Regions from separate parts of the Sporofaciens sp. JLR.KK001 genome, predicted to be linked through region 2. Evidence: predicted binding sites of a transcription regulator. Region 2 holds the regulator's gene; each other region holds the start of a gene.
The links. Region 2 encodes Rex, which represses fermentation and respiration genes when NADH is low (regulators of the CRP and FNR family bind a similar motif). Its sites were predicted from a motif close to ATTGTTAANTANTTAACAAT; they were not measured.
Positions count from the first base shown of each region.

Region 1: allE ((S)-ureidoglycine aminohydrolase) is a predicted target of Rex. The motif match lies at 2,302-2,321, and genes of this name have one in related genera.
Region 3: VSQ62_RS17290 (Zn-dependent hydrolase) is a predicted target of Rex. The motif match lies at 3,840-3,859, and genes of this name have one in related genera.

Region 1 is NZ_JAYMNO010000001.1:3,342,018-3,350,081, forward strand. It holds gene VSQ62_RS17230 (bifunctional FdrA/YlbE family protein) at 1-127, opposite strand, end outside; gene allD (ureidoglycolate dehydrogenase) at 160-1,212, opposite strand; gene allE ((S)-ureidoglycine aminohydrolase) at 1,267-2,061, opposite strand; gene VSQ62_RS17245 (alpha/beta hydrolase fold domain-containing protein) at 2,392-3,273, shown strand; gene VSQ62_RS17250 (NCS1 family transporter) at 3,320-4,681, opposite strand; gene allB (allantoinase AllB) at 4,717-6,090, opposite strand; gene VSQ62_RS17260 (NCS1 family transporter) at 6,113-7,468, opposite strand; gene allB (allantoinase AllB) at 7,486-8,064, opposite strand, start outside.
Region 2 is NZ_JAYMNO010000001.1:2,149,908-2,157,971, reverse strand. It holds gene alr (alanine racemase) at 1-573, opposite strand, end outside; partial or broken gene VSQ62_RS11320 (NAD(P)H-hydrate dehydratase) at 694-2,151, opposite strand; gene VSQ62_RS11315 (redox-sensing transcriptional repressor Rex) at 2,267-2,908, opposite strand; gene abc-f (ribosomal protection-like ABC-F family protein) at 3,034-4,956, shown strand; gene VSQ62_RS11305 (flavodoxin family protein) at 5,009-5,725, opposite strand; gene VSQ62_RS11300 (hypothetical protein) at 5,954-6,385, shown strand; gene VSQ62_RS11295 (NADP-dependent isocitrate dehydrogenase) at 6,457-7,653, opposite strand; gene VSQ62_RS11290 (GntR family transcriptional regulator) at 7,655-8,064, opposite strand, start outside.
Region 3 is NZ_JAYMNO010000001.1:3,352,607-3,360,670, forward strand. It holds gene VSQ62_RS17275 (electron transfer flavoprotein subunit alpha/FixB family protein) at 1-474, opposite strand, end outside; gene VSQ62_RS17280 (electron transfer flavoprotein subunit beta/FixA family protein) at 479-1,270, opposite strand; gene VSQ62_RS17285 (NAD(P)/FAD-dependent oxidoreductase) at 1,280-2,440, opposite strand; gene VSQ62_RS17290 (Zn-dependent hydrolase) at 2,461-3,714, opposite strand; gene VSQ62_RS17295 (PucR family transcriptional regulator) at 3,932-5,671, opposite strand; gene VSQ62_RS17300 (replication-associated recombination protein A) at 5,620-6,960, opposite strand; gene VSQ62_RS17305 (tRNA threonylcarbamoyladenosine dehydratase) at 6,983-7,741, opposite strand; gene VSQ62_RS17310 (polysaccharide deacetylase family protein) at 7,803-8,064, opposite strand, start outside.

The sequences.
Region 1 (8,064 bases), 1.2 Mb from region 2:
TATTCGCAGGAGTAGCCATCATAACCTGGATCTTGTTCACTCCCTCTAATGAAGAAATCTCATTTGTCAAAAGCATCAGTACAACTGAATCCTGATAACTTCCCTTCTTAACAACTGTCTTTAACATGTTTTTATCCTCTCCAAATCTATACGAATGATTTAATCTGCAAATCTGTTCTTATGGTCATACCTGTCAAAATGAACTGCATCTCCTCTGAGATATTCAACCAGCTCATCCACTACCTCGATTCCGCCTGACGCGTAAGCCTTATCTCTTCTCATCACGGCTCTCTCGCCCGGATAGTATACCTTGCCGTATCCCGGAGCAGCCTTCATCTCGCCTAATTCATCACAGGTCTGGGACATATTCTTCTTGAACTGTTCAGCGCCGCAGAATCTCTCAGGATCCATAACGATGATCATCTGTCCAAGCTCGCGGCCCTTCGAGCAGTCATGATACATAGAACTTACATGCTTGCCGAACGGAACTCCTAAGAGCACGCCGGAGAATACGTCTACCATCATCATAAGTCCATATCCCTTCGCGCCGGCGATCGGAGTCAGAGCATTCACCTTATGCGGGTCTGTGACAGGCTCCCCGTTCACATCCACTGCCCAGTCGGACGGAATCTCTGCACCCTGAGAACGCTTGTCAAGAATCTTGCCCCAAGCCTGAACGGTCGTAGCCATATCGAATACTACTGTACGGTCATCTGCCGTTGGAGCCGCAAAAGAGATCGGGTTGGTTCCGTAATAAGGTTCCGTTCCGCCGTACGGCACCGCCATCGGGTCGGACTGGCAGAATGTGATCGCAGCAAGACCTTCCTTCGCACACATCTCCGTATAGTATCCGATGGACCCTGTATGTGAGATGTTCGCCATACCAACGATAGCAACACCGTTCTCTTTCGCGATCTCGATAGCCTTCTCCGTTGCCTTGGTAGCTACCCAGTAACCGATGCCGTTGTCTCCGTCCATGATACCTGAGCACGGGCCTGTCTGTGTCCATGTGATGTTCGGCTCGTGTGTGATACCGCCCTTGGCGATCCTCTCACTGTAATACTCTACACGCACCGCACCGTGTGACGCATATCCTCTCTCATGCGACCATGTGAGGATCTCTGCTGTCTGTTCTGCATGGTCCTCTCTCAAGCCTGCCTGCACCATCTTATTCTTCATCAAACCCTTTAATTCATCTCTTGAAAGCTTCATAATATTCCACCATCCTTATTATATTTACCGTCCTGCCGACGGGCGCATTCCTTCTTATAATGCAACGTCTCTGTTACAGTCTTTGGAATAGATATATGTCAGGACCTCTTCGCGTCCTTCATCACCGACTGCATAACATGCCTGCGGAGTATATGCATCCATGAATACATAGTCGCCCTTCTTGAGCGGCACCCAGTCTTCTCCTAATCTGTACATCGCCTTACCGGTAAGGAATAACATACCGTGCTCCTGTACATGTGTCTCTATATAACCATGGGAAGCGCCGATGTGAAACTTCAGGATATGCATATTCATATCGAAGCCGAAATCATCTGTAGGAAGGAAATTCTGGATGTAACAGTTCTCCATCCCTTCATAAGCGATCCACTCTAACTCGTTCGCATTGCCGACTACGGTGTAAGCATGATAGCCTTCAACCTTCTCATATCTGCGTCTGTACAGATAGAGCTTCGCGTCCGCTTCACCCTTATTCTCGAAAGATACCGGCTTATCCTCCGGAGAATAGATGTATCCGCCCTGAACAAGAACCTCATCTTTGTCCGCATTCTTAACGGCGATCTCACCCTCTACTACATAGAGGAAAGTCTCGATCCCGTCTCCGCCGATCCCGTCCTTCTTGCCGCCGGCATGTGCGGTTACCAGATAATCTGCGAAAGAAGCTCCCATAGCAGGAGAGCCAAGGATCGTCACGTCGCAGTTCACATAACCCGGAATTGCATTCTTCACAAGTCCGTCTGGTTCAAGAAGCACCCAGTTCTCTTTCTTGATGACAGAACGTGTCTGCAACAGATCGTCACGGTATCCAAGCTGATTGTTTAAATAACTCATTTTTAAGTTCCTCACTTTCTTTGTTTAATAAAATTTTAATTACTTTGGTCTTTGTGGTCAACCGGTTTTTATAATCTAATTATGGCAATTTTGTCCAGAAATTTCAATTGACATTTTAGACAAATCTAGGTCTTCTATTTTGTCTATTTTAGCAGTAATATTCAGCACATTTTACTCTTGAACCCCGTCGTTTTTGTGGTATACTGGTATTTGCCGGTAAGCCTGCAAAGCCTTCCGGCAATTGTTAAAAACTAAACAAACACTTAGGATTGGAAGCATTGCTATCAACCACTTTTTAATTCATTATAGGACAACGAAAGGAGACCAGTCATGCTGCAGACCAGAGAGATATCAATCCCCAATGATCACTATGACAAGCACGCCACCCTGTACTTCGATACAGATCAAAAACCAAAAGCCTATATTCTATATTTCCACGGCGGAGGATTATTATTCGGGACAAGGACAGACCTGCCCATGCTCCACCTCGAATCCCTGACGGCATCCGGATACTGCATTGCCGCCTATGACTACCCCCTTGCGCCCGCCGCAAAGCTTGAGATGATCCTCGCGGACGTGTGCTCCTCTGTCAGCCATTACATCGGGAATCCCGCCATTTATCTGGAAGACGGCGCCGAACTGCCTTACTTTCTATGGGGACGTTCTGCCGGCGCATACCTCTGCCTGCTTGCCGGCGCCCGCGGGGCATTTGACAGGAAACCTGCTGGAATCCTCTCCTATTATGGATACGGATTCCTATGCGACGGCTGGTTTATGACTCCCAGTAATTATTACTGCTCCCTTCCTGCCGTAGGCGAATCAGCTCTTGACGCTATTCCCGGCGGGTTCTGCGCAGACGGGGATCTCGGCACCCATTACAGCGTTTATGTCTATGCAAGACAGACCGGGAAATGGGCGGATCTGATCTACGACGGACGGCAGAAATTCTTCTATCTTGACTATACCTTACGCACCTGCAGCGAGCTGCCCTGTCCGATCTTCTGCGCCCACAGCACCGGCGACACCGATGTCCCCTACTCTGAATTCCTGGAGCTGTGCAACAAATACCACGCCCAGCGGTTCGTCGCATCCCACAGCATGCATGATTTTGACCGGGACGAGAAGAATCCTGTCACCCGGCGGCTCTTAGAATCGACCTTAAAATTCCTGGACTTAAAGCTTGAACGTATACAGGCCAACACAAAGATCTGATCTTGTTATCAAAAGGGGACGGCATTTGCCGTCCCCTTAATAACCTTTATCTTTCAAAAATCGTTCCTTTACAGAATGACTTGGATGACGGCATCATCTTCATTAACAGGTAGTACGCAGCGCCCGTCGGAATCAGGCTTACATACCAGGACAGTTTCATAACCAACAATGAGCACAGTGACCCGAAGATGATCGCGATGACTGCCGCCCAGTTGATGCCCTTGAAGCATCCCTGCTTGTCGTACATATCGTTGATATCCAGTTTCTTCTTGCGGAGGATGAAATAATCCACCGCCATAACCGCGAAGATCGGTCCAAGGAATGCGGAGTAGAACTGTGTAAACAGGTTCAGGCCCGCCGCAGACTCATCTGTAACCAGCTTCCACGGCATAACACATGCGGAAAGAATACCTACGAGTACGGTAGCGTGAGTCCATTTCATCTTGAAGGACTCCATAAGTACATATGCCGGAGGCACGATATTATTCAGTACATTCGTCGTAACCTGCGCAAACGCGATGAAGAGCAGTGTCACGATAGTAAGGAACTTGCTTCCCATGGTCGTTGAGAATACAACTACCGGGTCGCTGTTTCCTGTTGCAGCCGTTACAAGGAGTCCGATCAGCCCCATGAACAGGGTGACAGGAAGGATCGCCACTGTATAGATGCTTGCAGCCTTCACAGGCTTAACGTTGTCCGTCGCGTTACGTGAGTAATCGGACGCATTGATGATCATGGTAGAATAGATCCCAAGGAAGGATGTTGTCGCAGCCCAAAACGGCATGCCCCATGTTCCCTTGATCCCTGAGAATACATCGCCGATCTCTGATGAGAACTGTGTGTTTACCACATACAGCATGTAGATCAGGATAGCAATGATGAATACGCAGGAGATATTCTCAAGCCACTTGATCCCCTCGAATCCCTTGATCGCAAGGGCTACCTGCAGGAGGGTGAACAACGCATATACCACCGGAAGATTGCTTACGCCAAACAGGATGTTCATACAGCTATTGATGGCTCCTGCCCCTACCCAGCTCTGGAAGCCAAACCATACGATCGCAGGAAGTCCTCTTAAGACACCCGGAATCTTAACGCCCGTCGTACCAAAGCTGCTTCTAAGCTGCACGGTAAACGGAATGCCGTAGGTATGGCCGCACTCGCCGATGATCGCCAGCGCGATCGCAATGACCAGACATCCGATCGTCATTGCAAGGATCGCCTGTGTTACCGTCAGGGCGCCGATCAGGCCTGCACCCATGGAAAATGTACCGATCGAAACGCATCCTCCCATGAAACTCGCCGCATAGGACAGGGGACCCATGATACGCTTCTGTGTCGGCTGAAGATCCGGATCTACATCCTTGACCAGCTCCGGATTCAGGTTTTTGTTATCAACAATACTCATATTATAATTTTCTCCTTTTCATTAATAGCCGTACATTATCTGAGCTTCCTCACCAGTTCGCCTACGCCTTTTTCGGCAACAATCTGGCCGTCCCTTGCGATCACATTGCCGCGGACAAGCGTCGCAACCGGAAGCCCCTTGCCCTTAAGTCCTACGAACGCGGAGATCTTGTTCACATACAGGAGGGAATCTTCCGTGATCTCCCATTCCTTTTCCGGGTCAACGATCAGAAGGTCCGCGTCGAATCCCGGCTTGATATCGCCCTTCTTCCCATAGATGCCGAACGCCTTCGCCGGAAGCACGGACATGGCATTAGCAAGCACCGTCGGGCAGATGCCGCGCTTTACTACGCCTTCGCTGAACGCCGCCTGGAATCCGCTCTGGATACCGGAACAGCCGCCCCACACATCGAACACCGTCTCGATCTTATTGCCAAGGATCTCATTGTATTTCTCATCGTAGGAGCACGGAGAATGATCCGAAGCGATCCCGCTGAATACGCCCGCCTTCACGTACTCCCACATCTCCTCTACCGCCTCCTTAGGCTGAAGGATCGGCGCACATTTGTATAACGGCCCCTTCTCGATCACATCTTCATTGCTGAAGGTAAGATAATGGGTACAGGTCTCTGCGGTAATATCATATCCCTCATCCTGCGCCGCTTTGATCTTCTTCGCAACTGCCGGATGGGACACATGGCAGATATGCGCCTTACAGCCCGTCGCTTTCGCGATCTCGATGATGGCGTCGGTGGCAACGATCTCGGCAACCACCGGGCGTGACTCAAGGAATGCCTTCCAGTCGTTGCGTCCGGCTTCCTTCATCCTCTTCTCCTGGTTCTTGATGATCGCATAGTCTTCACAGTGGAAGCCCGCGCGTCCGTCAAATTCCTTGATGATATCCATAGCCTCCATGGCCTGACCGTAGTTCAGCGACTCATAATCCGGGGAAACCGGTCCGATGAAGGACTTAAAAGACACACAGCCCTTAGCATCCAATTCCTTCAGATCATTAAAATTATAGCTCGTAAGTCCGCCCCAGAAGCAGAAGTCAACATATGCATTGGGGGAGACCTTATTCTCTTTGAAATCAAACGCCTCCGCATTGGTCATACACGGATCATTCTGAAGCGGCATATCGATCACGGTAGTATATCCGCCAAGGGCGGCTGCCGCCGTTCCGTGCTCGTAATCCTCGCGCCATTCAAATCCCGGATCATTCAGATGCGCATGCGTATCAATCGCTCCCGGGAATATATATTTTGCAGCAGCGTCGATCACTTCCTTCGCCTCTGGTTCCACACCTGCAGCCAACACCGCGGCGATCTTGCCGTCTTTGATCGCTACATTACCTTCCGTTACGGCATCTGCCGTAACGATCTTACCATTCTTGATTAATACCTCATACATTGACAACACCTCCTATTGTCTCTTACTCTAACGTTGTTCCTCTTCTGAAACGCTCGCAGGACGGCATCTTCTTCATCAGGAAGTAGAATACAAGCCCTGTCGGGATGGTTGCCGTAAAGAATGACACATTGACATTGATCAGACCGATCACAGCTCCCACAGCGATAGCGATGATCGCCGCCCAGTTAATACCTGCATGGTTACCATTGTCATTATACAGATCGTTCAATACCTCTTCGGTTACATTTCTCTTATGGAGAACGAAGAAGTCTGTGATCAATACCGCGAAGATCGGTGCGAAGAACGCGGAATAGATCTTAACGAATAAGTCAAGCCCCGCCGCCGAGCTGTCGTTGGTCAGAATCCACGGACAGGTAGCTACCGCAAGGATACCAACGATGATAACGGCCGTCCTGTGCTTGATCTTGAATACATCCATGAACGCATATGCCGGCGGAATCACATTGCTTGCAAGGTTGGTGGACAACTGTGCGAAGATAATGAAGCCAAGCGTTACCAGAAGGACGATCTTATTATCTACCATCTGGGCAAATGCATTGATCGGGTTGGCGATACCTGTCGCCGTGGAAGCCATGGCACCGATCAGGCCAAGCAATACCGTTGCCGGAACCATCGCGCAGAAGTAAGATGCCCCGCGGGCTACGGAAGAATAGCCTGCCTTCACCTCACGGGAATAGTCGCCCGCGTTCAGCATAACCGTCGTGCTGTTTCCGAAGAATGCGATCACCGCACCGATGAACGGCATACCCCATGTTCCGCCGTGACTCATCAGCTTATCACCGATCACGTCGCCGTACTGGGAGATACAGATATACAGCAGATAGATCATAGCGATGGAGATAACAACACCGCCGATATTCCCTACCCATTTCGCTCCCTGGAAGCCCTTGATGGACAGGAGGACCTGGATCAGCTGGAACGCAATAAAGAATACCCAGATATTGTCAAACCCAAAGAACACGATAGAAATATTGTTAAGCGCGGCTCCTCCAAGCCAGGTCTGGAAACCATACCATACGATCGCAGGAAGTCCTCGGATCAATACCGGAATAGAGCTTCCCTTTGTACCAAACGCACTCTTCAGCTGTATCGCATAAGGAGCGCCCGTCTTATAACTGAACTGGTCATTGGCCGCAATGCCGATGATCAGGATCAGAGATCCGATAAATACTGCCAGGAACAACTGTACCAGGTTCAATCCCTTCTCAAGCTGCGCGCTTCCCATGGTCAGAGTTCCGATGGATATACATCCGCCAAGCCAGAGCATGGTGTTAGAACCCCAGCTCATGATACGGTCCTTCGATTTGATCGGCGCTAATGAACTCGCTTCTTTTTTCTCGTTATTTACGTCACCCATAGTATTTCTCCTTTACTCTACTTAATCGGTGTGATATACTCGCCGTATCCTACCGCTTCTTCCTTATACATGCCGTCAGAAGCTACAACCCTGCCCCTTATGATCGTGCAGGTCGGAGCGCCCTTGCCTTCCTGTCCGTCGAAACAGGATACATGCCCCTTGGTCAGAAGCTTCGTCTGGTCAACCTTCCATACTTTGTCAGGATCCACGATTACGATATCGCCGTCAAACCCAACCTCGAACGCGCCCTTGCGTCCGTACAGCCCGAAGATCTTAGCCGGATTGTAATCCATTACCTTCGCGATCAGAGTCGGACTCAACCCCTTCTTATTCACGATCATATCGAACATCATCGGGAGGAAGAACTGAATCGCGTTAAGTCCGCCCCATGCATGCCAGATATCCTTGGTCGCATTATCCTTCTCCTCGTCTGCAGCCGGAGAATGATCGCTTCCCACGCATGACAAGGTCCCGTCAAGCACATAGTCCCACAGCTTCTCCATATCCTCCGCCCTGCGCATCGGAGGCGTACACTTCGCCGGAGCGCCTTTCTCGAACACGAAGTCCTCTGTAAATCCAAGATAATGCGGGCATGT
Region 2 (8,064 bases):
CTTCTTCATCCAGAGATAGTCTTCTATCTGCTTCCTTGTAAATGCCTTCTCAGCCTCATCCGCTTTCGCAAAATGCGTATACATGCCCTCCACCACAAGATTCGGCATCTGGATAATGTCCCTGATATGATCCGCGCTCTCTTCACAGACTGGGAAACCGAGACGCGACATACCCGTATCCACCTTGATATGGATGTATGCCTGCTTCCCCATGCGTACCGCCAGGTCGGATACCCTCTTTGCCATATCCTTCGTATAGACCGTCATGCGGATCTCTTCATCGATCATCTCACACCACTGCTCCGGGAAGATACAGCCCAGCACCAGAAGCGGTTTGGTGATCCCGCCTTTTCTTAAGACCACCGCCTCATCAAGCGCCGCCAGCGCATATCCCCAGATATACTCTTTACTCTCCAGAAATCTTGCGATCTGCAGCGCGCCGTGTCCATAACCGTCGGATTTGATCACGCTGATAATCTGCACGCCGTCTTCCAAATTCTGCTTCATCATCTCCATATTATACTCGATCGCATCCAGATCGATCCTTGCACATACCCTGCTGTAAATCTTCAGGGCGTCTGACGTATGCTCCGGCGAAGGACCGGCGTCGCCGGACCGGAAGCGTCTCTTATGAACGATGATTCCGGGTCTCCCTTTGGGGTCCTCTCCCTCCAGGCTTCTGAATGCCTCGCTTAAATAAGTCAGCAAATCTCCTGCCATAACACTGTAGCTTCCCTTTGCCGCACGCGCAAGGTCCCCTGAACGGCCGTGAAGATATGTCCCAAGCGCCGCTGCACTGTGGCTTTGAAGCCCCTGAGCCATCAGACCCGCGATCACCCCTGCCAGCACATCACCGGCTCCTGCCTTCGCCATAGACGCATTCCCCGACTGATTCACACAGATCCCTTCTTGCGGCGACACTGCCGCCGTCCTTGAATCCTTGAGTACACAGGTGCAGCCGAATCTGTCCGTATATCCCTCAAGGATCCGCATCCTGTCTTCCTTAAGCTTTTCTATGCTTCTTCCCGTCAGCCTGGACATCTCCTTCATATGGGGCGTCAGCACAAGACCGCATCCTGTGCGTCCGGATGGATCCGCGCATTCTCTCAGATATTCCGGATGCCCGGCCAGGATATTCAGACCATCCGCATCGATCAGACACGGAACCTTTCTTCCTTCCAGAGTCTTCTTCACAAGCTTCTGCGATACTTCGCCGGTCCCGATCCCTGAACCAATACAGATCACATCCGCCCATTCAAGTAATTCCAGAAGCTCCTCCTCCTGATAATCCGTATAGGAAGTAATGATCGCCTCAGGTAGCTGCTGCTGGAGGATCATCCGGTTCTCTTCCGGTGTATAGATCCGCACCAGGCCTGCGCCCGCAAGATATGCTGCCCTGGCATTCAGATATGCTGCGCCCGACATTCCTTTGCTGCCCGCGATCACCAGAAGCTTCCCGTAAGTCCCTTTATTCGAATCTGCCTTCCGTATCGGCAGCATGGCACGGTAGTCCTCCTCGTCACAGGCATACGCCATCTGATACTCCTCAGCAAGCTGTTCTGTATGTATCCCCACATCCGCCGTATGTACCCATCCTGCATACTCACTGCCCGGATAGAATACAAGTCCCAGTTTTTCCAACTGGAACGTTACCGTGAGATCCGCCTGAAAGGCTTCCCCCAGCACGCAGCCCGTATCCGCCGATATCCCCGACGGCAGGTCAACGGCGAATTTGACCGCCTTTGCTTCATTCATCTTCCTCAGCACATCTGCGTATTTCCCCGTGATCTTGCGGCAAAGACCCACACCAAAGACTGCGTCTATGATGATACTATATTCATCTTCTATATATTCGTTGCATATTTTGCCGCCGATTTCCTGAAACCATTCGATCTGCTGCCTTGTCTCCTGTGTACAATGGGATTCATCGCCTACAAAACAGACCCTTGCATGATATCCTTTTCGAAGGAGAAGCCTTGCGATCGCAAACCCGTCTCCTCCGTTATTCCCGGAACCGCACACAATACAGGCCTTCGTAAGATCGAACCTCTCTTCTTCCATCACCTCTACGCAGGCCCTGGCAGCGCGCTCCATCAACTTAAGCGACGGGATACCTGCCTTATGTATCGTATACTGGTCCGCCCTCTTCATCTGAGAGCCGTCTGCCAGATATCTCATCTCCCACACCTCCTGTCTCTTGCAGTAAAAAGGACGTGTAACCCTGCCTGCACGTACATGCTGTTATTACACGCCTTGATCCTTGCTATTATTTGTGTTCTTCGTTATACCGGCTGATCTTGTAGGATAGCTGCATCAAGCTCTCTGACAAGTGCACATTCTCAACAATAATGTGTTCAGGCAGGTTCAGATCTGTATGGGCAAAATTCCAGATAGCCCTCACACCGTTCTCTACCAGGATATTCGCCACCTCGATCGCCTTCTCCTTGGGTATGGTCAATGCCGCGATCTCTACTTCATTCTCACGCACAAACTCACCCAGCTCGTCTAACATCCTCACCGGAACACCTCGGATCGACACGCCCTGGAGCCTTGGGTTCACATCAAAGATCCCCTTCAGGATGAAGCCCCTCTTCTCAAATGCGGCGTAATTCGCCAACGCCTGCCCCAGATTACCAGCCCCGATGATGATCATGTGATGATCTTCTTCCAATCCTAAGATCTTGCCGATCTCTGTATATAAATACTTTACATTATATCCGTATCCCTGCTGCCCGAACCCTCCGAAATTATTAAGATCCTGCCGGATCTGGGATGCCGTCACCTTCATCCGCCTGCTCAGGTCGTTGGACGAGATACGCTCCACCCCATGTTCTAATAATTCCCCCAGATACCGGTAATATCTCGGCAGCCTGCGTATGACAGCCTGGGAAATCTCTCTTTCTTCCAAAACTACTCACCTTCCATTTCATATCTAAAATTCATTATATAGAATACCGGGATCAAAGTCAAACTTTTAGTTGTATTTTATTCTATTTTCGTTATAATGAAAACAAAAGCTAAAAGGAGGATATTATGATACTGGCATGTCATGGAATGAACAAATCCTTCGGCGACAACGTGATCGTTGCCGGAGGTTCCTTTCATATAGAAGACCACGAGAAAGCCGCCCTGGTCGGACCAAACGGCGCAGGGAAGACCACCCTTTTCAAGATGATCGTAGGGGAACTGCCCTCCGACGGCGGCGATATCACACTGACGCGCGGCAAGACTCTCGGCTACCTTGCGCAGCACCAGGAGATGGTAAGCGGCAATACGATCTACGAGGAGGTCAGGCTTGCCAAGGCAGATATCATCGCCATGGAGCAGCAGATCCGCACGATTGAGACGGAGCTTAAGCATCTTGAAGGAGATGCTCTGTCCGCACGCCTGAATACCTATCACCGCCTGACGGCGGCATTTGAACAGGAGAACGGATACGCCTGCGAGAGCGAGATCACCGGTGTATTGAAGGGGCTGGGATTTTGCGAGGATGATTTCTCCAAACCGGTAGATACCCTCTCCGGCGGTCAGAAGACCCGTGTCTCCCTGGGGAAGCTTCTTCTCACCAGACCGGATATCCTGCTTCTTGACGAGCCTACCAACCACCTGGACTTAAACTCCATCGCCTGGCTTGAGACCTATCTTCTGAACTATCCGGGTGCCGTGCTGATCGTATCCCATGACCGGTATTTCCTTGACCGCGTCGTCACCAAGGTCCTGGAGATCGAGATGGGGAAGCTTATGACTTATATGGGCAATTACAGCGAATACGCCGAGAAGAAGCGCCGGCTCAGGGAGGCGCAGCTTAAGGAATATCTGAACCAGCAGCAGGAGATCCGGCATCACGAGGCTGTGATCGAGAAGCTTCGGTCATTCAACAGGGAGAAGTCTATCAAACGGGCTGAGAGCCGCGAGAAGATGCTTGAGAAGATCACGCCGGTAGAGAAGCCGGTAGAGATGAATACAGAGATCCATCTGAATCTCGAACCCTCCCGTGAAAGCGGCAATGATGTGCTCTTTGTAGAACACCTAAGCAAAGCATTTCCCAACCAGGTATTGTTCAGGGATGTTAATTTCGAGCTTCGCCGCGGGGAGCACGTCGCCATCATCGGGGACAACGGGACCGGCAAGACTACCCTGCTTAAGATCCTGAATCAGGTCATCCCCGCGGATTCCGGAACCTTCACCCTGGGAACCAACGTTGAGATCGGCTATTACGATCAGGAGCACCACGTCCTCCACATGGAGAAGACCATCTTCGACGAGATCTCGGACGATTACCCGGATCTTACCAACACGAAGATCCGCAATATGCTTGCCGCCTTCCTCTTCACTGGGGACGACGTCTTCAAACGGATCGGGGACTTAAGCGGCGGGGAACGCGGGCGTGTTTCTCTTGCCAAGCTGATGCTCTCCAAGGCTAATTTCCTGATCTTGGACGAACCTACCAACCACCTGGATATCACCTCCAAGGAGATCCTTGAGAAGGCGCTGAACGACTATACCGGAACGCTCCTCTATGTATCCCACGACCGGTATTTTATCAACCAGACGGCTACCCGGATCCTGGATCTGGTCAACCAGACCTTCGTTAATTATATCGGCAATTATGATTATTACCTGGAGAAACGTGAAGAACTGACCGCCGTCTATGCAGGCGGAACAGAAGACGCCTCTGACTCTGTATCTTCGGAAACAGTATCCGAGTCAAAGCTTAGCTGGCAGGAGCAAAAAGAAGCGAACGCCAGAGCACGCAAACGCCAAAACGACTTGAAGAAGACGGAAGAGCGCATCACCAGGCTTGAGGAACGGGACGCAGAGATCGACGGGATGATGACACTGGAAGAAATATTTACCAATTCCGTCAGATGCCAGGAGTTGGCAGATGAGAAGGCTTCGATCGCAGAAGAGTTGGAAGTGCTGTACGAACAGTGGGAACACTTAAGTGACGTATAAAATCTTAATTGGGGACGCAGTAAAATGATGTTTTACTGCGTCCCCATATCTCTTATCCTTCTGCTTTCTTCTTCCACGGCCGTTCCTTGTCAAGCCATCCCTTTTCCTTCCAATATGCCTGATCCACAGGGTTCATCCCCTTCTGATGCATACGGCGCATGATATAGAACAGCAGCCTGGTCTTGATCCCCGGAACCACCTGATCCGTCTCTCTGGTGAGCTTCAAGGAGAGCTTGTCAACATCCTGAAGGATCTTCTCCTTGACCGGCATAGACACACCTTCCCAGCACGTTGCCGCAACTGCAGGCCCATAAGAATAGATCCTGCCTACGCCCCAGAAGAGCAGGCTCCCTTTCATATCCTTTAATGTAGACTTCATGCCTCCCCTTGCGCCCGTCGTAATACACACTGCCTGCTTGGTGAACATCCTCTCCTCCGGCCTGTGCACCATGAAACGATACCCATAGTGATCCAGCAGCGCCTTCATGGCTCCCGTCACATGCAGCACATGGACCGGCGACGTAAATACCAGCAGATCCGCCTCATCGATCATACGGGTCACCCGCTTCATATACATCAGGTAATCCGGGCATCTCTTCTCGCTCTCCGTAATGCATGCGGCGCATCCCCGGCAGAATTCCGGCATATCCTTGGGGAGAAACAATTCAATGATCTGATCCTCATTCTCCGCTATCCTCTCAATCACCAGTTTCCCAACATGATAGCTTGATCCCTGCCTTAGCGTGCCGTTAATCATCAGTATTTTCATCTTGCCTTGTTCTCCCTTCTTCTTAAATCGTACGTCCTGTCACACCTTATCTATTGACTGCAGGCATACGCCTGCTTATCTGCATTTTTTAATTATATCACATTGAAATCTTTTTCACCACATAAAAATAAATATGGAAAGCTGACTTGACATATCATCGTTTATCCCTTATAATGAAAATACGGAAAGCAAACTTTACATCATAAGTATGATTCAGGAGGAACTGCTATGAAAACCACTCAAAAGAAAGTCTACATGCTGATCACCGGCGTCCTGTTATACGGTATCGGCTTCTGTTTAAAGTGTATGCACATCTTCAACAGCAGATGGATCATTCTCTGCCTGTCCCTGATGCATTACGGCGGGATGCTCCTATCCCTTTTCGCTGTCAATTACTTCGGCACAACTTACCAATATGAGAAATATCCGGAAGAAAGCAAGCAGACGCTCATAGATCTGAACGACGAACGAACCAAGAGTATACATAATCTGGCCAAGGCGCGGACCTTCAACATTATGACCTATGTGCTGATGCTCCTTCCCGCCGTTCTGATCGACCTGAAGGCCGGCCTTGTCGGAATCATCGGCGCGGGAGCAGCACTGCTTATATTCGGCATCTCCTATGCATTCTTCCTTGCCAAATATAAGAAAGAGCTGTGAATGGGTACAGGACATTCATCAATTTGGGACGCAGTAAACTTCCATTTACTACGTCCCAAATCGCAGATTAATTACATCTTCCCGGCTATCGCCTTTATAAATTCTTCACTGTTCAGCACTACCGGATTCTTGATCGTCGTGATCAGAGCCAGATCCTTCGTCATCTTTCCTTCTTCGATCGTATCAATAGTCGCCTTCTCAAGCCGGTCGGCAAATTCCATCAATTCCTGATTCCCATCCAATTCTCCGCGTTTCCTAAGCGCTCCGCTCCATGCGAATATCGTCGCAACCGAATTGGTTGAAGTCTCTTCTCCTTCAAGATGCTTATAATAATGACGCTGTACCGTTCCATGGGCAGCCTCATACTCGTAATACCCATCCGGGGACACCAGTACCGACGTCATCATGGCAAGCGAACCGAACGCCGATGAGATCATATCGCTCATCACGTCTCCGTCATAGTTCTTGCAGGCCCAGATATAGCCGCCCTCAGACTTCATCACACGCGCCACCGCATCATCGATCAGCGTATAGAAATATGTGATGCCTGCCGCCTCGAACTTCTCCTTATATTCCGCATCAAAGATCTCCTGGAAAATATCCTTGAAGGTGTGATCGTACTTTTTGGAGATCGTATCCTTAGTGGCAAACCACAGATCCTGCTTAATATCCAGCGCATAGTTAAAACAGCTCCTTGCAAAGCTCTCAATGGACTGGCTGATATTATGCATTCCCTGAACTATACCCGCGCTGTCAAAATCATGAACCAGCTCTCTCGTCTCCGATCCGTCCTCTGCCGTATATACCAGTTCCACCTTGCCGGCGCCCGGAATCTTCATCTCCGACCCCTTGTACACATCCCCGTAGGCATGCCTCGCGATCGTGATCGGCTTCTTCCAGTTTCGCACGCACGGCTCAATCCCCTCCACTACGATCGGAGCGCGGAATACAGTCCCGTCAAGGATCGCACGGATTGTCCCGTTAGGGCTCTTCCACATCTCTTTTAAGTCATACTCCGTCATACGCGCCGCATTGGGAGTGATCGTCGCACACTTCACTGCTACCTTATATTTCTTCGTCGCATTCGCAGAATCGACCGTCACCTGATCGTCCGTCTCATTCCTGTGCTCAAGCCCCAGGTCGTAATATTCCGTATTCAGCTCTATAAACGGCTCCAACAGATGATCCTTGATCATCTTCCACAAGATACGGGTCATCTCGTCTCCATCCATCTCTACGATCGGTGTGTTCATCTTAATCTTTGCCATGCTATATTTCCTCCTGTTCTTCTCTGTTCTCTCTCCTGACCACCTGTTCAGACAGGTGCAGATTCTTCATTACATTCAAAATATGCCGGTTGGCCAGCTCCTCCGCCAGCTCTCCATCCCGGTCCTTGATCGCCTTCAGGATCTCCCGGTGCTCCTGGATCGATCTTACCGCCCGGTTCTTCTCCCCTACCGACATAGCTCTCGCCATCTGGACATATTTGTGGAAATCAGACAATACATGCTCAAGTATACGGCTGTTAGAGGCCTCATACAAGACCTTATGGAATTTTCCGTCCAGCTCTGTCACCTGTTCTGCCTGTTCCCCGCCCTTCTTCTGCAAATGAAATTCAGACAGCAGCAGCACCTCTTCCAACTCCTCGATCTGTCTCTCCGTAATATGTTCCGTCGCCC
Region 3 (8,064 bases), 1.2 Mb from region 2:
ATAATATCCATCTCTGGTAATGATGGTCACGAATACATTTTCACCAAAGGACGGCTTATTCTGCTTAATGTAATAAGAACCGTCTTCCTTCGTTCCTACCAGGACTTCTGTACAGTCTGCCGTCAGCCCGCATCCAAGCTTCATTGCCACCCTGGAGAAGATGGAACGCCCCTCGGGAGTTGCCGGAATCAGAACGCTTGAAGGGCCGATCTTCTTAAGCATCTCTGAGATCGCCTCGCTTACGGCATCGTCCTGCTGAGAACAGTCACGCCCCGCCTTAACGGCGTAGATCTCCTCCACACCAAGCCTGTCAAGCTCTGCCGCGATACCGTCCGGATCTTCTGCCAACACGATCGCCTGAACCTTCTCACCGGTCGTCTTCTGTATCTCCTTTGCCGCTGAAACCAGTTCTGCAGCTACCGGCTCTAATTTACCCTTATAACTTTCTGCATAAACACAAATTCCATTAGCCATAGGTCTATTTTCCTTTCTCCTCTTCAATCAGGTCATATAACTTCTTCGCAAGCTCCGCGGCTGTTCCTTCGAGCATAGCCGCCCTTCTTCCCGCCTTTGGTGAGAAGGAATCTACAACTGCTGTAGGGGAACCTGCGATACCAACCTCGTCAAGCGGAAGGCCGAGATCTGCATTGGTGTAAGTCACAAGCGGCTTCGACTTTGCCGCACGTTTGGTGCGAAGCGTAGCAAGACGCGGCTCATTGCAGCCAAAGTTAAATGATATCATAGCAGGAAGCGCACACCGGATACTCAGCTTCTTGTCATGGAACTTCTTTACCGCCACAATCCGATCCGCCTTGTCCGTATCATACTTGATCCCCTGTGCCTCCACCACATGCGGGATATCAAGACGCTCTGCCACCATAGCGCCTACCTGTCCGGTCGCGCCGTCTGCCGATAATGCTCCTCCTAAGATCAGGTCGAATTCTCCGTACTTCTTAATTGCCGCCGCCAGTACCTTCGCGGTCGCAACCGTATCTCCTCCTGCCACGGCCCTGTCTGTTACCAGGCAGGACTCGTCGCATCCAAGCGCCATCGCATCTCTTAAAGCCTTCTCCGCGTCCGGCGGCCCCATGGTAAATACCACAACCTTTCCGCCGGTCTGCTCCTTAAGAAGCATAGCCTCCTCGATGGCGTTTAAGTCCGCCGGATTTACCATACCTTCTGAACTTGCCCGCACAAGTGCGTGAGTCTCCGGGTCCACGGATACGTCGTTGGAGACCGGAACCTGTTTAATAAGAACTGCTATATTCATGATTTCCTCCTACAGAAGACGCTTAAATGCCCAGTTTTCCAGTAACGGTGTGCTCTCGCCGCGCATGATCAGCTTCGCTAAGTCACGGGTTGCCGCAGGCGCTTCGATCACGCCGTTGCCGCCGTAACCTGTGGACAGCATATAACCCTCAACCGGCGTCTCGCCCAGGATCGGCCAAAAATCCTTCGGCTCTGCACGGTAGGATAACCAAGAGGATACCAGTCCGCTGTCTACGATTCCAGGAACCTTCGCCTCCAACTGGTCAAGCAGGAAGTCGATGAAGTAATCGTCTGTTCCGCCTGTTGCAGGTAACTTGTCCGGATCCCACTGCCCCGCATGCATCGGATTGCTAAGATCCATAGACAGGTGAGACTTACAGATGAAGATATTGTCTCCGGCACGCAGTCCGTAGAACTCTGGATACTTCAGCACCGGGAATGTATAATCAAGCTTCTTTCCCGGAGGACATAAGAAGAATGCTTCTGCCTTCGTGTGCCAGATCGGTACGTCAAGGCCTACCATCTCGCCGGTGAATTTGCTCCATGGCCCTGTGCAGTCGACAACCACGTCGAATTCATAATCCTGTCCGTCGTCTGTCTTAAGCCCCTTGACCTTCTTGTCCTCTACGACAACCTCGGTCACCTTAACGCCGGTCTTCACAACGACGCCATTCTTCTGAGCCTTCTTGGCATATGTATTAGAAATCATCGTTCCGTCAAAATATCCGTCGTCCGCGGTATAACCTGCGCCAAGGATATTATCGGTAGAAATGTCAGGCAGGATCTCTTTGATGCGGTCTTTGTCTGTGATATACTCGCCTGTATAGCCTGCCGCCTTGGCAAGAGCGATACCGGTCTTGATCACCTTCTCAACCTCTTCATTGGTAGCTACAACCAGCGTACCGGTCTTATCAAATCCCGCGCTTCCCTTCTCTTCCGCTTCCATCTTCAGATAGGATTCGAATCCATAGAGCCTGACGTCCCAATATCTGTTCTTGAGGGAATCGTCAAACAGACACACCGTACCTGCTGATTTCGCCGTGGAGGCCCCTCCGATGGTATCCTTCTCGAATACGACTACCTCTGCTTCTCCGTCATAGAGGCTCAAATGATAAGCCAGCGCCGCCCCGGAGATACCTCCGCCGATGATACCAATTTTTTTCTTTGCCATAGTGTTTACCTTCCTTCCTTTTATTTTGAACATGAACCTGTCATGTTATCTACATTCAACACAGTTCCAAGCAATACATTGCAGCCGTTTTCAATATCGGCGTCCTCTGTAAACTCATATCTGGAATGGCTGATTCCCTTCTCGCTGGGCACGAAGATCATCCCTGTAGGGAATACGCTTGTCATGATCAGCGAATCGTGGAACGCGCCGCTTGGGATCGTGGTATAGTCGATACCAAGCTCCTTTACCGCCTGCTCCACACTGTCCTTCACCCACTCAGTCATCGGCGCCGGATCATGGTATGAGGTCGGCTCAAATGTATAAGTAACTCCATACCTGCCGCAGACGCTCTTAAGCTCTTCCCGAAGCTTCTCTTCGATCAGCGTCATCAGGGCGGCATCCTGGTCCCTGATCTCCAGGCTGAACGTACAGGTTCCCGGGATCACATTCACAGAATGAGGAGTTACCTTGATGGTGCCTACAGTCGCAACTGTAAATTCATTGCCATGCGCCGCCGTGATCTCCGGTATCTTGTTGATGAATCCCGCCGCAGCCACAAGCGCGTCCCTGCGGTCTGCCATGGCCGTGCTTCCGGCATGGTTCGCCTCGCCGGTCACAGTAACGTCATAACGGTTCACGCCCGCGATCGAAGACACGACTCCCACCGAAGTATTGGTCTTATATAATCTTGCTCCCTGTTCTACATGAAGCTCTATAAAGCAATGAACAGATGAAGGATCCCTCGCCGCCTTAAGCATATCCCCGCAGGTGATGCCGTAAGACTGCATGACTTTCCCTCTCTCTTCTCCGTAAATATCTAATTCCGAATCACTGACATCCGGGTCCTGTCCGCAGATTGCGCTGCTTCCGGTAAGACCCTTGCCGAAGCGGAAGCCCTCTTCATCGGTGAACACGATCACTTCTACCGGATGCTTCGGAGTATACCCTTCTTCCCTGAACGTCTCACAGACCTCAAGCGCGCCCACACATCCAAGAACACCGTCATACCTGCCTCCGTCCGGCACCGTATCCAGATGTGAACCCATGAGGATCGCCGGAAGGCTGTTATCCTGCCCGTCCATACGGGCAATCAGATTCCCTGCCTCGTCCATCCTGCATACCATACCCAGTTTCTCTGCCCAGGAGGCAAAGAGCTTCCTTCCCTTCACATCCTCCGCGGAAAATGCCATTCTTGTAAATGTTCCGTCTTCCTTCTTTCCGCACTGATAGATCTCCTCTAACCGGGAAACAACTCTTTTTCCACTCACTTTCATGCTTCTGCCATCTCCTCCTTTCCAATCGACCATTGGGCAATTTACACAATCTCGTGTATACATCCATAGTCAATTTGTACAAACACTCGCGTTTTAACACATAGAAATTATCTATAGTTCACATTATAGATAAATAAATAACGATATACATTGGAGAAATAAGATAAAAAAAGAGAGGTTCTTTATCTATATTAGACAAAGAACCTCTCTTTCGCGTCTATTTTGTCATATTTTCTATCATCTTATGTACGATCAGCCCGATCTTGACCGCCAGCACTTCGCTGGGATTGTCAAAATCAATCCCTGTGATCGCGGCGATCCGGTCGATGCGGTATGCCGCCGTCTTATAATGGACGAAGAGCTCCTGGGCCGTCTTCGTGAGATTCTGATTCCGGTCGAGATAAGTGCGCAAGGTCAGAAGCAACTCCTGTCTCTGCTGCTTCTTATAGCAGAGAAGCTTCTGAAGGCTCTCCGGAATATATTCCCCAAGCTCCTTTGGATCGTCCACCTTGCAGAGGAGCTTGAAGATCCCCATATCCGAGAAAAAGGCAATATCAGGTCCCTGATTCTCATTCTGGCCTTTGAAGATGCCGATGAACTCCAGAGAATCTCTTGCTTCTTTGAAGCTGTCCGAGAGCCTCACCACTCCTTCTACTTCCTTCCCCACGCCTGCGTGCACCTTAAAATTCCTGTTCTTCTGCGCTATTCTCTTCTGGATCTGCAAGGCCGTAGCTTTTAGCTCCTTCCTGTAATCCTCCTGCTTCTGCCCCTCTATGATCTGCTGTATCACGATCACCTGATCCAGGTCATTCCTCACCCTGACATCCTCGAACTCATTGATGACCGCGTCCCGCAGAATGCTGTCATAATGGAACTGCTCGTTGAGCTTCTCGTACTCTCCCGTACTCTCGTTCCATAGCTTGAATATCAGCACACGGTAATCGGCATTGAGCGGAATCCCCAGATGCTTGACTTCTCTTTCCAATTCCTGCCCGGAGAATACCTTCCCGTTCAAAATCTGGGTGATGATGTCATTCTGGAACTTTTCTTCCAGCTCTTCCACCAGATGTTGGCGGAACATCTCCTGCTTCAATGCCGTCACCGCATTTTCAACCGCAATATCGTCCATATCGCCAAAGGGTCTGTTGGATTCCGTGATCGCCAGATAAGCGCTCCTGTTATACATGACACGCCATTTTACAATATACTGGTCGTGTGCCCTGCCGCCGTCAGCAAGGACTGCCCTCTGTCTCAGATATGTATAGTTGGAATAGAACTGCGGATGGTACTCCCTGGCCTGATCCGACAATACAAGCCCTGGCATACTGCCCTGCGTTCCCGCAAGATATTCCATATTCTGATTGAAGAGCGCCGCCGGATTGCCCACCAGCTTCTCAAGGGCGTCCAGGATCTTCTGTATGTTATCCTCCGCCGACCCATAGGCGAAGGACAACGCCGTGAAATTATCATGGGTCGTCTTAAAATACTTAAGCTGCTTTACCTCTTCGCTGAATAACTGCTCCAGGATCGGCTTCAAGATCTCACGGAAGGACAACTCAAAGACAACCTCCAGAATCGGTACCGCGAATTCTTCCGCAAATTCCAGGATATATCTGACCTTCTCATCTATATCCTCCACACCCCGGTCGCGCTTTATGACGATGGCACTGACCTTCTTTACCGCCAGCTCCCGGAAATAACCGTCAAATTCCTCCATCGTACAGGCCTGGAACGCATAAAATCTTGTAAGCAGGACCTCCCCGCCGTTGATGAATTTCACAATATCGGGGGCCTCTATGATCGTAGCGCCCTGGATCTCATTGTCTAATCCTGCATCTCCGCCCAGAAACTTTGCCCCGCTGAAGATATCCATCTTCAACATATCTCTCACACGAAAACTCATATCTATTCCTTCTTTCTTTCGTCCGGCAGACCCTTGCGGATATACTCCATCCACTCCCGGATCTTCCTCTCATGCCCGTTATCTCCCGGCTCATAGAACCTGGCGTCTCTGATCTCTTCCGGCAGATATTGCTGCTTCACATAGTGGTTCGGATAATCATGGGCATATTTGTACCCGATTCCGTGTCCAAGCTTCTGCGCTCCCTTATAATGGGCGTCCTGAAGATGAACCGGAACCGTCGTCTTATACTTCTTCACATACTCCATAGCATTAAAAATGGCATTGCACGCCGAATTGCTCTTGGGCGCAGTCGCCACATAAAGCACAGCCTGCGATAAGATGATCTGCGCCTCCGGCATCCCGATCCGCTCTGCGGCCTGGGCCGCCGATACCGCTACGGTAAGCGCCATCGGGTCCGCGTTGCCTACATCCTCTGCCGCACAGATCATGATCCGCCGCGCGATAAACTTGATATCCTCGCCCGCATACAGCATCTTCGCCAGATAGAAGACTGCGGCGTCCGCATCCGACCCGCGCATGCTCTTGATAAATGCGGATATGGTATCATAATGGTTATCTCCCGTCTTGTCATAGCGCACAACCCTCTTCTGGATACACTCGGACGCCACATCGAGAGTGATATGGATCTGTCCGTCCGCGCTCCGCTCCGTGGTCAGGATCCCAAGCTCCACCGCATTCAGCGCATTCCTTGCATCTCCGCCCGAGATGTCCGCTAAGAACTCAAGCGCTTCCTCGTCAATGACCGCCTGATAGCTTCCCATCCCCTTCTCCGTATCATAGACCGCACGCCTGAGCAAGTTCTTGATATCCTCCTTGTGAAGCGGCTGCAGCTCGAAGATACTGGATCTGGAGATCAGCGCGCCGTTCACCTCAAAATACGGGTTCTCCGTCGTTGCTCCAATCAGGGTGACCGTACCGTCTTCTACGAAGGGCAGAAGATAATCCTGCTGCCCCTTATTGAATCTGTGGATCTCATCCACGAACAGGATGGTCTTCTTCTGATACATGCCAAGCGTCTCCTTCGCCTGCTGCACCACCGCCTCCATATCCTTCTTCCCCGCCACCGTGGCGTTGATCTGGGTGAATTCTGCACTGGTCGTGTTGGCGATCACCTTGGCAAGCGTCGTCTTCCCCGTTCCCGGCGGCCCGTAGAATATGATCGAACCGAGCTTGTCCGCCTTGATGGCGCGGTATAGAAGCTTGTCCTTGCCGATGATGTGCTGCTGGCCCACCACCTCGTCCAGAGTTACGGGGCGGAGTCTTGAAGCTAAGGGCGCTTCCTTGTCCATGTTCTTTTCACGTGCATATTCAAATAGGTTCATATGGGGAATTGCCTCCTTTTTATTAAATCTTCTGTTCACTGTGCAGCAGATCTCTTATTACTTCTCCGGCTATGAGGAGTCCGGCTGCGGGGGGAACGAAGGAGATGCTGCCGGGAACTGCCCGTCTTCTGCTGTCTTCTGGCTGTCTGTGCTGGGGTTTATCGTCCTTAGATGCCGCGATGGGCTTTTCTGCAGAATACAGGACTTTCAGGTGTTCGATCCCGCGGCTTCTGAGTTCTCTTCGCATGACTCTGCTTAAGGGGCAGACACTTGTCTTGCTGATATCTGTGATCTCGAACAGTTCGGCGTGAAGCTTATTGCCTGTCCCCATGCTGCTGATGATCGGGATTCCGTATTCTATCGACTTCTCGATCGCGGCAAGCTTCGCCGTCACTGTATCGACGGCGTCGATGACGTAATCCGGCATCGGATCAAATATACTCTCTATATTCTCAGGCAGTATGAAACATTCATAAGTGATCACCTCTGTCTGCGGACAGATATCCGCGATCTTCTCCTTCATGACCTCCGTCTTATACCTGCCGATCGTACTGTGCAGCGCAATCGACTGCCGGTTGATATTCGATATGGATACCCGGTCATTATCCACCAGGATCAGCCGTCCTACCCCGCTTCTTGCCAGGGCTTCAATACAGTGCGAACCTACTCCGCCCACACCAAGCACCATGACGGTCGACTGCATAAGTCTTCGAAGTCCGGCTTCTCCTAGCAACAGCTCTGTCCTGGCAAATTCGCTCTCTTCCGGATCTTCTGCCGGCAGGTTCTGTTCTGGCAACTGTTTTTCCAATTGTTTTTCCAACTTTTTCTCCAATCTTAGATTCTTAATCCATAAGAAGTTCATCCGCCGTCACGAATTCAAATCCCTTCTTCTTCAAGATATCAATGATCCTTAAGGCGGCATCCACGCTAGAATCATAACAGTCGTGTAATAGAATAATATCATTTTCCCCGGCTTCCGTCACTACCTTATTTACAATTTCATCCACATTCTTCGTCGTCCAGTCCAGAGGGTCGATACTCCACATGACCGGCATCACGTTCAGCTCCTGCTCAAGTTCCTCCTGCCACAGTCCAAAGGGCGGG